Pontibacter akesuensis: one gene and its partner. The protein of the gene in region 1 interacts with the protein of each later gene in a pairwise test. Links are inferred from orthologs where the notes say so. Each region holds a gene or a part of one and is shown in the gene's direction. Other genes may lie near its edges. The genes, in order: dnaB and dnaA.

What was found.
Region 2: the proteins of dnaB (region 1) and dnaA interact in binary tests that used the Escherichia coli proteins (3 or more experiments, as listed by UniProt). The link is inferred for Pontibacter akesuensis from one-to-one orthologs.

The regions. Positions count from the first base shown.
Region 1 is NZ_CP014766.1:3,335,114-3,338,264, forward strand. What follows is about bases 27-2,851. They hold dnaB (replicative DNA helicase), read left to right. Parts: upstream 27-562; coding sequence 563-2,140; downstream 2,141-2,851. Other genes in these bases: A0W33_RS14170 (UDP-N-acetylmuramate--L-alanine ligase), read right to left, coding at 27-406; A0W33_RS14180 (GNAT family N-acetyltransferase), read left to right, coding at 2,441-2,851. Also shown: more of A0W33_RS14170, read right to left, coding at 1-26; more of A0W33_RS14180, read left to right, coding at 2,852-2,935; A0W33_RS14185 (D-alanine--D-alanine ligase family protein), read left to right, coding at 3,135-3,151. UniProt on the Escherichia coli protein: The main replicative DNA helicase, it participates in initiation and elongation during chromosome replication. Travels ahead of the DNA replisome, separating dsDNA into templates for DNA synthesis.
Region 2 is NZ_CP014766.1:2,830,838-2,833,990, forward strand. The notes cover bases 215-3,041. They hold dnaA (chromosomal replication initiator protein DnaA), read left to right. Parts: upstream 215-829; coding sequence 830-2,254; downstream 2,255-3,041. Other genes in these bases: A0W33_RS12100 (bifunctional metallophosphatase/5'-nucleotidase), read left to right, coding at 215-724; A0W33_RS12110 (hypothetical protein), read right to left, coding at 2,344-2,853; A0W33_RS12115 (OsmC family peroxiredoxin), read right to left, coding at 2,917-3,041. Also shown: more of A0W33_RS12100, read left to right, coding at 1-214; more of A0W33_RS12115, read right to left, coding at 3,042-3,153. UniProt on the Escherichia coli protein: Plays an essential in the initiation and regulation of chromosomal replication. Binds in an ATP-dependent fashion to the origin of replication (oriC) to initiate formation of the DNA replication initiation complex once per cell cycle.

The DNA.
Region 1 (3,151 bases):
GGCCCAGTTGCTGCAGCACGTGCATGATGAGCGAGGTGATAGAGGTCTTGCCGTGGCTGCCCCCGATTACGATGCGCTGCTTGTCCTTGCTCTGCTCGTAAATAAACTCCGGGAAAGAATAGACAGGAATGTTGAGCTCCTGCGCCCGCTTCAGTTCGGGGTTGTCGGGGCGGGCGTGCATGCCCAGTATAACGGCATCCACGGAGGCATCCAGTTTCTCCGGAAACCAACCTTCTTCTGAGGGAAGTATACCCTCGGCGGCGAGTCTGCTTTTGGCCGGCTCAAAAATCTCGTCGTCAGAGCCCGTTACTTTCAGGCCTTTGTCGTGCAGGGCCAGGGCCAGGTTGTGCATGATGCTGCCGCCAACGGCAATCAGGTGTATGTGCTTTAAATCCTTCTTCTCCATGTGCGATGCTAATGATGTAGCGAACCTACAAATTTAGAATTCCTTCCCAAATTAAAATGGCTATACGGCAATATGTGGATACTTTGTGGATATCTTGTGGATTATTAACAGGGTTATAAAGATTGAATCTCTCCCAGAGCTGCTAAATTTGTGACTATGGAGGAGATGAAAATGAATGTGCGGCCTGCGGGCAACCGGAACGGATGGCAGAAGAAAGCCCCCGTTCTTTCGGAATTGGGTAAGAAGCCACCGCAGGCACTGGACTTGGAGGAGGCCGTGCTAGGCGCTCTGATGCTGGAAAAGGATGCCCTGACCACGGTAATTGATATTTTGCGCCCGCAAAGCTTTTACAAGGAGGCACACCAGCGCATTTTCAGGGCTATACTGGCGCTGTTTGATAAGTCGGAGCCGATTGATATACTGACGGTGACGCACGAACTGCGCGAGCAGGGCGAGCTGGAGATTGCAGGCGGTGCCTACTACGTCACCCAACTGACCACCCGTGTAAACTCCGCTGCCAACATCGAGTACCACGCCCGTATCATCACGGAGAACTCCATCAAGCGCGACCTGATCTCCATCTCCTCAGAAGTGCTTTCCAGCGCCTTTGAGGATACTACTGACGTATTCGAGTTGCTGGATAAAACTGAGGCGAAGCTGTACGAAGTATCGGAATCCAACATCCGCAAGAACTTCGATGACATGCGCTCTTTGATGCACCAGGCCATCAAGGAACTGGAGGAGAAGCGCAAGCAGGCCGACGGTTTAACAGGTGTGCCAAGCGGTTTGATGGCGCTGGACCGTGTAACATCGGGCTGGCAGAAATCTGACTTGGTTATACTTGCCGCACGTCCGGCGATGGGTAAAACAGCCTTCGTACTGTCGTGCATGCGCAATGCCGCTGTTGATTTCAACAAAGGTGTGGCAATTTTCTCTCTGGAGATGTCCTCGCTGCAGCTGGTGAATCGTCTTATTTCTTCAGAAGCTGAGCTGGACTCGGAGAAGATCAAGAAGGGAAGCCTGGAGGAGTATGAGTGGGCACAGCTGAACCATAAAATCGCGAAGCTGACCGAGGCGCCTATCTTTATTGATGACACCCCTGGGTTGTCTATTCGTGAACTTCGCACCAAGTGCCGCCGGTTGAAGGCCCAGTACGATATCCAGATGATCATCATCGACTACCTGCAGCTGATGAGCGGCAATGCCGATGGAAAGTCGAACGGTAACCGGGAGCAGGAGATTGCCTCCATCTCACGTGCCATGAAGATGCTGGCCAAAGAATTGAACGTGCCGGTAATCGCGCTCTCGCAGCTAAGCCGTGCCGTGGAAACGCGTGGCGGTGATAAGCGCCCGCAGCTGTCTGACCTTCGTGAATCCGGCTCCATCGAGCAGGATGCTGACATGGTGCTTTTCCTGTACCGCCCGGAATACTACGGTATTACCGAAGACGAGATGGGCAATCCGACGGCCGGTGTAGGCGAGGTGATCATCGCCAAGCACCGTAACGGATCGCTGGAAAACGTGCAGTTGAAATTTATCGGTAAGTATACTAAATTTACGAACCTCGACAATGATTTCGGGGGAGATGGTATGAGCGGCTTTAACGCCTTGCCTAACAGTACGTTTGATGCCGATGCACCAGGGTCTATTCGCTTGGGTAGCCGCATGAACGACGGGGGTAACGGAGGCGGCGGCTTCCCGACATCCAACTTCGATGAGGAACCACCGTTTTAATAAGTAAGATTTTAGACGTTAGATTTAACACAATAGACTTCTAAATATTTCAGTTAGAAGTATAAAAGACTTCACAAAGTATAAAGGCATACACAATAAGCCAAAGGAGGATTAGCCGCTGCGCCACGAGCCAGTGGCTTTTCTGATTTTAGGGAGGTCTGAAAAAGTAGGAGTCCCCGATGACCTCGCAGTGTCCGAAGGTCCTGCGAGCGTCTTGCCAGCCACGAGGCATCAGACGCTGCGAGGTTTTGCGAACGCTCGCAGGTCTTTCGGCAGCGAATGGCCTATCCAAATCAAAGTATGAAACGGGTGGATATAGTTGAAATAAAAGAATTAACAGCTGGCCAGAAAAGGCAGGTGCTACAGCTGTGGAACCAGGAATACCCGGTGCAGTTGCAGTATGCGGCTCTTGCTGCGTTCGAAGAGTATCTTAAAGGCTTGATGCAGAAGCGGCATTATTTGCTTCTTAGCGAGGCCGGAGAAGTATGCGGTTGGTTTTTTCTTTTTGAACGGGCGGAAGAAACCTGGTTTGCCTTGTTAGTAGATGGTAAGTTGAAGGGGAGAGGGTACGGAAAACGTCTGCTGCGCCTTGTTCAGGAAAAGGAGAGCCAACTGAGCGGCTGGGTCATAGATCATGATAGGGACGTGAAAAGCAACGGAGAGAAGTATAACTCTCCCTTAGACTTCTACCTGAAAAATAATTTTAAGGTATGTCCGGAGGAGCGGCTGGGGACGGAGAAAATATCAGCTGTGAAAATTAGGTGGATTAGAGAATCAAACACTACATCCTGTTGACTCTGCCGACGCAAGCGTTTTTACTGCTACGAAGCAACAGACGCTGCGAGGTTCTGCGAACACTCGCAGCGTCTTTTAACGCATAGTCCGGCTATACTTGTCAGGATTTATTTTCCGGCTTCTCAAGTATAAATGCTCCCACTTTTTAAGCTTCTAATTTCTACTTAAATTAAGCCCCTCATTTAGTACCTTTGCCTGTATGAAAGTAGGAATCTT
Region 2 (3,153 bases), 500 kb from region 1 along the record:
GCAGATACGCCAGCAGCAGCCCAACGTGCTGCTATTGGACGCCGGCGACATCTGGCAGGGCACACCCTACTTTAACTTCTTTAACGGGGAGCTGGAGTACAAGCTGATGAGCGAGATGAAGTATGATGCGGCCACTCTCGGCAACCACGATTTTGACCTGGGCCTGGAGGGGCTGCAGCGGCAGTTGCCACACGCCTCCTTCCCGTTCGTGAGCGCCAACTACGATTTCAGCAAAACCATCCTTCAAAATCAGTTTGCGCCCTACAAAGTATTCGAGAAACAGGGTATCCGGATCGGCGTGTTTGGCCTGGGCATAGAACTGGCGGGGCTGGTGGGCAAGAATAACTACGGCGACACGGTGTACCTTGATCCGGTAGCCACGGCCCGCGAGGTGGTACAGGAACTGCGCGGTCAGCAGCAGTGTAACCTGGTGATTTGCCTTTCACACTTGGGTTACAAATATGAGGACGGCAAAATAGACGACGTGACGCTGGCGCAGCAGGTAGAAGGCATTGATCTGATTCTCGGCGGCCATACACATACCTTCCTGGAGCAGCCTGAAGTTTTCAGACATGCCTATGGCCACGAAACGCTTGTAAACCAAGTGGGTTGGTCCGGCATCTTCCTGGGCCGCCTCGACTACAGCTTCAACAAAAAAACAAAAGAAAAAACAGGCCTCAGAACCGCTGTGTTAGCTATTGAGAAACCTGTAACAACTTCGTGAAAAAATAATTTTTTGTTTACGGATTATTGAGCAAATTTGTAACCCCCTGCCGGTGAAAGAGCCGTTTGTTACACCAAACAAATCTGATGTGTTTTGGAAAATTGGATGATCAAAGACTGTTCAACTGTATGGAATAACTGCCTCCAGGTGATCAAGGATAATATTGGCGAACAGAGTTACAAGACTTGGTTTGAGCCGATAAAGCCTATATCGCTGCGAGATAGCGTGTTAACCATACAAGTGCCCAGCCAATTCTTTTATGAGTGGCTGGAGGAGCACTATGTGCAGCTTCTAAAGAAGGTCATCTACCAGGAGCTGGGCAGCGAAGGCCGTCTGGAGTACTCCATCATTGTGGATAGGGGCAACGAGTCGAACAAGCCGCAGACGGTGAATATTCCCACCAAGAAGATCCCGCAGGCGGTGGTTAACTCATACAGGCCGGAGCAAAACTTCATTAAGAGCCCGTTCGAGTCGAAGACCATCGACCGCAATTTCCTGAACTCGCAGCTTAACCCATCCTATACTTTTGAGAATTACATAGAGGGAGACTGTAACCGTCTGGCGCGCTCGGCGGGTTATGCCGTGGCCAACAAACCGGGTACTACTTCTTTTAACCCGCTCATGATTTACGGCGGTGTGGGGCTTGGCAAAACGCACCTGGTGCAGGCCATCGGCAACAACATCAAAAACATAAACCCGGAGAAGTTTGTGCTTTACGTGTCGTCGGAGAAGTTCGTGAACCAGTTCATCGAGTCCCTGAAGACAAACAACGTGCAGGATTTTGCCAACTTTTACTTGCTGGTTGATATCCTGATCATTGACGACGTGCAGTTTCTGAGCGGCAAGGAGAAGACGCAGGAAATGTTCTTCCACATCTTCAACCACCTGCACCAGTCCGGCAAGCAGATTGTGATGACATCTGACTGCCCTCCACGCGACCTGAAAGGCCTGGAGGAGCGCCTGCTGTCCCGCTTTAAGTGGGGCCTTACAGCCGACCTGCAGAGCCCGGATTTTGAAACGCGCATGGCCATCATCCAGAAAAAGATGCAGGGCGACGGCATTGACATCCCGGACAACGTGGTGGAGTACCTGGCTTACAGCGTAGACACGAACGTGCGTGAGCTGGAGGGTGTTTTGATCTCCCTGATCGCGCAGTCATCGCTCAACAGAAAAGAAATTGACCTGGAGCTTGCCAAGCAGGCCCTAAAGCATATTATAGAGGATGTGGAGACCGAGGTGAACCTCGACTTCATCCAGAAAACGGTGGCCGAGTACTTCCAGGTAAGCCTGGACTCGCTGAAAGCCAAAACCCGCAAGAAAGAAATTGTGACGGCGCGCCAAGTGGCCATGTACTTCGCTAAGGAATTCACCAGCCACTCGCTCAAGTCCATCGGTTATCACTTCGGCGGCCGTGACCACAGCACGGTAATTCACTCGGTGCAAACGGTTTCTGACCTGATCGACACAGACAAGAAGTTCAAGGCCAGCATTCAGGAACTACAGAAGAAATTCAAATCCAAGAGTGGCTAAGAGCAGCTACTCAAGAGAGACAGCATAAAATAGAACGGCGTCCATACTTGCAAGTGTGGACGCCGTTCTATTTTATGCTTATCCTTAATTTAAATTCTGTTGCCTACCGTGTCAGAAAGCTCAAACTGGTGCTCTTCGGCCATATCGCGAATCTTATTCTTGATCCGGTCGAGGTCGCGTTTTTTGCGCACCTGCTTCAGGTCGAGGTATACTTGCGCACCGTCCTTCAGGGTGAGGCGCAGGGCCAGGGGCGTAATGTGCACCGCTGCTATATCCGGAATCTGCACCAAATGCTTCGTGCGGAACACACCGAATTTCTGGACAATGTACTGTTCCGTTATCTCGATGTAAGACTGCACCCCGAAAACCGAGGTGTTCTGCAGCACCACGTAAAACAAGAAGGCAATGGCCAGCCCAAAAAAGGCATAGTACAGGTAGTTCTCGCCACCGGTGCGCTCTTCAGAGAAGAGAAGCATTGCCGCCCAGCTTATCCAGAACAGCGTAAGTATAAGCTGCACTGTAAATGAAAGTTTTGCATTACGCGTTGGGCTTAGCTGCACAATCATACTCGATCGGGCACTACTACCAGATACTGCCATTCTTTAAATATTTGGTGATACATTAGTGCCGGCAAGCGGCCTCACATGCAATATAATGAAATATTACACAAGTGATGCCTGTACCGTGATCTCCGGCACCGAACTTAGTGCCTTCGACACCGGGCAGCCTGCTTTCGCCTCCTGCGCCAGCTGTTGGAACTGTTCATTGTCTAGTCCCTCTACCTTGGCCTCGGTGGTGAGTTCTATCTTCAGGATGGTGGGGGCGCTGTCCTGCTCGCCCAGCGTTACCACGGCTTTGGTTTCAATATAGTCTGGTGTGATGTCCTGTTTTCCCATCAG